DNA from 2 places in the Bacillus sp. 9.4 genome. Region 1 is predicted to be linked to the other one. Evidence: riboswitches for the same ligand, from Rfam matches in the RefSeq annotation. Region 1 holds a riboswitch; the other holds the start of a gene.
The links. Region 1 has a riboswitch for lysine ahead of ACZ07B_RS13580 (amino acid permease). Riboswitches for the same ligand answer to the same signal wherever they lie in the genome.
Positions count from the first base shown of each region.

Region 2: it holds a riboswitch for lysine, as region 1 does, so the genes downstream of both, ACZ07B_RS05495 (aspartate kinase) here and ACZ07B_RS13580 (amino acid permease) in region 1, are expected to answer to the same signal.

Region 1 covers NZ_JBVFMU010000003.1:294,292-298,038, forward strand. Annotated here, with positions in the region: gene ACZ07B_RS13575 (iron-hydroxamate ABC transporter substrate-binding protein) at 1-171, shown strand, start outside; gene ACZ07B_RS13580 (amino acid permease) at 458-1,867, opposite strand; lysine riboswitch at 1,971-2,150, opposite strand; gene sspJ (small acid-soluble spore protein SspJ) at 2,267-2,407, opposite strand; gene ACZ07B_RS13590 (metal-dependent hydrolase) at 2,574-3,056, shown strand; gene ACZ07B_RS13595 (LTA synthase family protein) at 3,156-3,747, shown strand, end outside.
Region 2 covers NZ_JBVFMU010000001.1:913,915-917,661, forward strand. Annotated here, with positions in the region: gene sdhC (succinate dehydrogenase cytochrome B558) at 1-185, opposite strand, end outside; gene ACZ07B_RS05490 (YslB family protein) at 478-924, shown strand; gene ACZ07B_RS05495 (aspartate kinase) at 968-2,194, opposite strand; lysine riboswitch at 2,320-2,499, opposite strand; gene uvrC (excinuclease ABC subunit UvrC) at 2,564-3,747, opposite strand, start outside.

The sequences.
Region 1 (3,747 bases):
TGGCAATCAGGCGGTGATGATGGCGGCGTTTTTGAAAGCTCCATTTGGAAGAACCTGAATGCCGTTAAAAATGGCCATGTCTACAAGATGGATCCGATCGGATTCTATTTCTCTGACCCGATTTCATTAGAAGGACAACTGGAGTTTATTACGGAAAGCTTGACTAAATAAACAAAAGAGCCGACTGCCCGCGGCTCTTTTGCTGATTTATAAGGAACGGCTCAATTTGAATCATATCAGATATTTTCTTTGAGCCATTCATATTAAGCTGCATCCTCATCGCGATCAGTTTTTTTATGCTGGAGAGACTGAAAAACGTTTTTTGCATATTCGATTGTGCCTTAAGGTTTTTCTTTCGATTTCAGCTTTCCTGTCAGCTAGGTTAACGAACGGATTCCTAACAGGAGAAATTGTGATTTTATAAAAAAGACACCTGAGCAAATCAGGTGTCTTTTCATTATGCTTGTTTTTCTTTCTGGAACTTTTTACTCACAAATGGATAAACGATTAAGCCGACAAAGAATAAACCGATGCCGAGGATAAATGTCGTTAAATCTGCTGTGCCTGTTACGATAACAAACACGGAGTATGCACACGCCAGTATCGCGATCAATCCGTCTCTTACACGGGAGCCTTTCAGCTGGTCATACGTTTCACCTTTGATGACTACCTTCAAGCTGTAGATTGCAGATACCAGATACGGAATTAAATATGCAAGTGTAGCCGCTGTCGTTAAAAATGTAAATGCGTCACTTATTGTCCGGGAAATAACCGAGAAAATGAAGACCTGTGACATGACGTTTGTAATAATGAGTGCAATGACCGGACTTCCCTTTTTATTCGTTTTTGCAAAAAATGCCGGGAAATCTCCTGCTTTAGCGGCTTGGTATGGCACCTCAGAGCCAAGCAAAATCCAGCCGAGCATCGTTCCGAATAAACAAAGGATAGCCAAAAGCGCCATAATCACGCTTCCCGCGTTTCCAACAATCGCATAGAGTACATCAACAAATGGTTTTTCAGAGCCGACAAGCTTATCATGCGGCAGAACACCCATCGTAATTAAAGTCACAATAATATATATGCTCAAGGCAATCAGCAAGCCGGTAATTGTCGCACGTTTCACATCACGCTGAGAGCGCGCACGGCCGGACAGGATCACCGCGGATTCAATTCCGACAAACGCCCACAGTGTAGAAATCGCGGCGTTATGAACCTGGCCGCCAATTCCAATGCTTGTGCCGTTTTCTCCTTGAACCGGGAAATAAAAATGACCGAATAATGCCGTTTGAAACACAAACAAACCGGCAACGATAAAGAAGACAAAACCTAATACTTTAGAAAGCGTTGTGACAAAGTTTAATTTACTTGCGCCGTTAATGCTGGCAACAAGAATCGCGTGCGTTCCCCATAACAAGATCGTACATACGGCAAACGTCAGTAATTGGCCGAGTGTCACCTCTTGCCCGCCGATCGAAAACATCTCACGTTTATCAACCAAGATCGGGAAGAACGAAGTCAAGTAACCGGCGAGACTTGTGATGATCGCCACGTTGCTGATCCAGCTCGCCACCCAGTAGCCCCACACCATTGTGAAACCGGCAGCGTTGCCTTTTTTCGGGTCAGAAAACAGCGCTCTTGCATAACTTTGCGGTCCCGCTGTCAGTTCAGGCTTGCGAATGGACAAATGTCCGAACACAAGTGCAATCATCAGCACGCCGGCACCTGTCAAAAGCCAGGCGGACGTAGCTCCAAACGGACTCGCAATTGAAGCAAGCGAGCTCGGCAAGGAGAAAATTCCTGATCCAACCATATTTCCAACGACAAACGCCGTTAATAACCAAAAACCCCATTTTTTTGTCTGTTCCATTCCAGTACCTCCATGATTCTTTGTACGGACCAGACCCCGAGATCATATAAACGCAAAAAAAGCCTGAACAAAAGTCCATGCTTAAAGAAACACACACCCTTGATCTCCGGATAGCCCTCCGCGAAAAAGCACGCGGCAGTCCTGCACTTATTCAGATACAGTCCCAGCATAGAGAAGGATCGGCTTTCTCCACACTTCGGCGCTGATGCCTTTTACACATGTTTAACAGCCCCTGTCAGCCTGGCATGTGTGACTTATCATCCGCGCAACCTCTACCTCACTGAGAAAGAGTGAGGATTTAATTATTCAGTTACTCCCAGAAGGTTATCAAAGAAAGGATGATCTGTCAAAGGGAACAGATGGAAAATACGGATAGAGCCAAGCCCTATCCGCATGTGGTTATCGATTATTTTTCTTTTTTTGCACAGCTTCTTGAAGCGGATCATCTTTTAGAGCTGAACCAGCATCTTCAAGAGCTCCTTGGATTACGTTTTTTTCTTTTTCGGAACGTTTTCCTTTATCTTTATTAAAGAAACCCATTCGTATCACCTCTTTTAAAAAATAGGTACATGTTTAAGATGCCTTTTTCCTGAAAAATTATGCGAGATATTTTTTATCGTCCAAAGTCCTGTTGATCAAACATACATTCTCTTGATATATTTGTAATTCAGAGATTTTTTGCAAAAGATAAAAGGAGAAGCGGCAAATGACAGGAAAAACACACATCATGGGAGGCATCGCTTCTTGTACGGCAGCGGCTTATTATTATGGATTTGATCCAGTGCTTATGGCTGCGTCAGGCGCGGTTGGAGCATTAATACCCGATATCTGCCACACACAAAGCAAAATCGGGAGAAAATTTCCTATTTTATCGAAAGTGGTCAGCTCCGTTTTTGGCCATCGCACCTTTACACACAGCCTGCTGTTTATGCTCATCATGTTTTTTATCACTTCTACATACATTCCAGATAAAAACATATCAGCCGGCCTGATGATCGGAATGGCGAGCCACTTGATTCTTGACGCTTGGACGGTGAACGGAATCAAATTATTATTCCCTTCAACGATCCGCGTTCGGCTTCCATTATATATGAAGACAGGCAGTTTTTCTGAGCAGCTCGTGCTAGCCGGCCTGACCCTTGCTTCATGTTACTACTTTTATATGCTGTTTCATGGGCGCATGTTTTAAACATGAGTGCTGAGACTTGTCTGAACCGGCTGTTTTTAGTAGGTTTTACTTAAGAAGCATTTCATGCAGATGATCAAGAAAACGTGAGGAGTCATATTGATGAAAGGAACCTTTTTTCACAATCAGCGGTTTTTATGTTTTTCGATCTTATTTATGTGGATCAAAACGTATATGATATATAAACTCGGCTTTGATTTGCAAATCGATACTCTGTTGGAGGAGCTAATGCTGCTGGTCAACCCGCTCAGCTTTATTCTTCCTTTATTCGGTATCGGCCTGCTTTTAAAAGAAAACAAGCAGCGGGTCTTTTTGCTGATTGCCAATTTGGTTCTGACCGTCATCTTGATCTCCAATACGATTTTTTACGGCTTTTATATCGATTTTATTACCATCCCGGTTTTATTTCAGGCCAGCAACATGAGCGATATGGGCAGCAGTGTAAAAGAACTGTTCCATCCTCTGTTTATCGCCCTGTTTGTGGATTTGGTTTTTCTGCTGCTGTTCGCCAGAAAAACCAAACACCCACAGACAAAAGCCGCTCCCCGCACGATCAAACGGTACTATGCAGCTTCCTGCGGCATGCTTTTATGCACACTGGCACTTGCAGAAGTACAGCAGCCGAAGCTTTTGGCACATTCTTTTGACCGGGAAATGCTAGTCAAAAGCATCGGTCTGTTTCAGTTCCATATTT
Region 2 (3,747 bases), on a different contig from region 1:
ATAAAAATTTCCAAGGCATACCTGAAAGGCAGACTATCCATAAAATGAGCAGCGCTATTGAATGCTTCAGCGCCCCTTGCGGCAAACTGGTTGACGACTAAATGCTGAATAAGAAAGATGCCGACCGGTATGACGCCAAGCAAGGAATGCAATCTTCGAAAATAAAACTCTCTGTTCCCAGACATTACTTTACCCCCTGTTTGATAAGTGCGAAATGTGCTAAATCTCTTCCCCCACTTCTTTCAATTGTAAGCACTTTATTAAGATTTATTGACAATTTCATTTTACTCCTCCCTCAAAAGGGCGTCAAGAAAACGCGTACATAAATTATAATTTTCCGAATTGATTAGTTGATTGAAAAATTTTATTTTATCAATATATATATCTTGCTTAATTTTTCATAAGAATTACAGGATCATTCTGTAATCCTCCCCCCTGTTTGAGCTATAATATACGCAGGAGAGAGGGGAGACAGATATGAAGTCTAAATTTGAAGCATCTATTGACAACCTAAAAGAAATTGAAATGAACGCCTATGCCTACGAACTAATACGAGAGATCGTTCTCCCAGATATGCTTGGCCAAGATTACTCTTCCATGATGTATTGGGCAGGAAAACATCTCGCCCGTAAGTTTCCTCTTGAATCATGGGAGGAATTTCCGGCCTTCTTTGAAGAAGCGGGCTGGGGAACCCTCACCAACGTAAGCGCTAAAAAACAGGAGCTTGAATTTGAACTTGAAGGGCCGATCATTTCCAACCGGCTTAAACATCAGAAAGAACCTTGCTTTCAGCTGGAAGCTGGTTTTATCGCTGAACAAATTCAATTGATGAATGATCAGATTGCCGAATCATATGAACAAGTGAAAAAGAGAGCCGATAAAGTGGTTCTGACTGTGAAATGGGATATGAAAGACCCAGTGTAATCAAAAAGGCGGTGACTGCATAGTCCCGCCTTTTTGATTGTCATTACACAGCTGAAGGATGTTTTGAAAGCTCAAATGCATCGTGAAGCGACTCGACTGCTTTCACCATGTCATTTTCGCTTACGACTGTTGACACTTTGATTTCAGATGTGCTGACCATTTTGATTAAAATGTTTTTTTGCGCCAGTACAGCAAACATTTCAGCCGCTACACCGGGATTTGAGACCATGCCGGATCCAACAATGGATACTTTAGCCAATTTGCTTTCTGTCTCGATTTTCTCAAATTCCAGCGCGTCTTTATACTCTTCAAGCACCGCAACGGTTTGGTCTGCATCTTCTGTTTTGACAGAGAAGGAAATTCCAGTCTTGTCCTCGGCCTGCGTTTGGATAATGATATCCACGTTTATGTTTCTTTTGGCAAGTGTCGTAAAAATAGTAGACAAAGTTGTCAAGCCGCTAGTCAGCCCGTAAATGGTTACTCTTGTGATTTGATCTTCAAATGCAATGCCTCTGACAATTAAATTCTGTTCCATGGATGATTCCTCCTCAATTAATGTTCCCGCTTCGGTTTCTGTACTTGAACGCACTTCTAACGGCACTTGGTAATTTTTCGCGAACTCAACTGCTCTCGGATGAAGAACGCCGGCGCCTAAATTGGCAAGCTCAAGCATTTCATCGTATGAGATGCCCGCAAGTTTTCTCGCTGATTTCACATAGCGCGGATCGGTTGTAAACACACCTGGCACGTCTGTGTATATGTCACATTTATCAGCTTTTAAAGCGGCAGCCAAAGCAACTGCTGTTGTATCTGAACCGCCCCGGCCCAATGTCGTAATTTCACAATCCTCTGTCATTCCTTGGAAGCCTGCAACAATGACAATTTTTCCTTTTTCAAGCTGGTCTGCTAAAACCGAAGTGTCGATATCTGTAATTCTGGCGTTTCCGTGAATGGCCTCCGTACGGATTCCCGCCTGCCAGCCAGTATAAGACACAGCGTCATAGCCTTTTTCCTGCAATGCCATTGAAAGGAGTGAAATCGTGACCTGCTCGCCTGTCGCCAGCAGCATATCCATTTCGCGTTTGCTCGGCTGGTCAGAAATAGCTTTTGCAAGGCTGACCAATTCGTCAGTGGATTTTCCCATTGCTGAAACGACGACAACGACTTGATGGCCTTTCTGTTTTTCTGCAATTGCGCGGTTTGCCGCATTTTGAATTTTTTCGACTGAGCCGACGGAAGTGCCTCCGAATTTTTGTACAATAAGACCCATGTATTACCACCCTTTACATTTTGGTTCGTGCGGGTGAGGAGAAAGAGCGCTTTGTCCACAATAAAAAAAGCAATGAGAGGAATACTCTCATTGCTTATCAATTAATCATCATAAATGATTATGAACAACGAGATAGCCCTCCAAGAAAATGATTTCTTGACAGCCTTACATTTATTCAATGCACGGCCAGCAAATAATACCGATGGGGTTTTACTTGCTTCGGCGACGCTCCCCTTTCAGCCTTTTTCACAGAATCCATCTTTCTCCAAAGGCATACTCTTGAAGTTCGCACCTCTATCTTCACCATATAACACGATCTAACTATGAAATTAGTTCACATTTTATCAGATCTTATTTAAAAGGACAACATTATTTTTGCAATTTGTCGTAAAGGAGCTGAGCCGCCGCTGTGGGAACACCGGCTTTTTTGATGTCCTCAAGGCTTGCTTCCTTCATTTTTTTAACGGAACCGAAATGCTTTAACAGCATTTTCTTTCTTTTCTCTCCGATACCCGGGATGTCGTCCAAAACGGATTGAAACGCGCTTTTTCCGCGGATTTGCCTGTGAAAACTGATTGCAAAACGGTGCACCTCGTCCTGAATGCGCTGCAGGAGGTAAAATTCCTGGCTGTTTCGTTCCAGATACACCACCTCCAGCGGATCACCGATCAGTAAATTTGAGGTTCTGTGTTTTTCATCTTTCGCTAAACCGGCGATCGGGATATCCAAGCCGAGTTCATTTTCAATGACATCCCTTGCTGCGTTGATCTGCCCTTTTCCTCCGTCAATGATGATCAGATCGGGCAGCGGCAGATTCTCACGAAGCACTCTCGTATAGCGTCTTCTGACAACCTCTCTCATAGAACCGTAATCATCCGGCCCTGTAACGGTTTTGATTTTATATTTGCGGTATTCCTTTTTGTATGGTTTGCCGTCGATAAACACAATCATCGCGGAAACCGGGTTTGTCCCCTGTATGTTTGAGTTATCAAACGCTTCAATTCTGTGCGGCGTATAAATATTTAATGCCTCACCTAGTTTCTGCACAGCCCCGATTGAACGCTCCTCGTCCCGTTCGATTAAAGAGAATTTTTCTTTCAATGCGATTTTCGCATTTTTATGGGCCAGCATGAGCAGTTCTTTTTTCGGGCCTTTCTTCGGCTGGTGAACGTTTGTTTCCAGCAGCTGCTCGATCATGGATTGATCTACGCTGTCTGGAACTAAAATCTCCTTCGGAAGGAAGTGGTTGTTTTTTGAATAGAACTGCCCGATGAACGTGAGGAACTCTTCATCTGCTTCCTGATAAAGCGGGAACATGCTGACATCGCGTTCAATGAGCTTCCCTTGGCGGATGAAAAAGACCTGCACGCACATCCAGCCCTTATCGTACGCGTACGCGAATACATCACGGTCGACTAGATCGTTCATCGTCATTTTTTGTTTTTCCATCGTTGATTCAATATGGGCAATTTGGTCACGAAGCTCTTTTGCTCGTTCAAACTCAAGATTCTCAGCAGCTTCATGCATTTTCTCTTCAAGCTCTTTTTTGACCT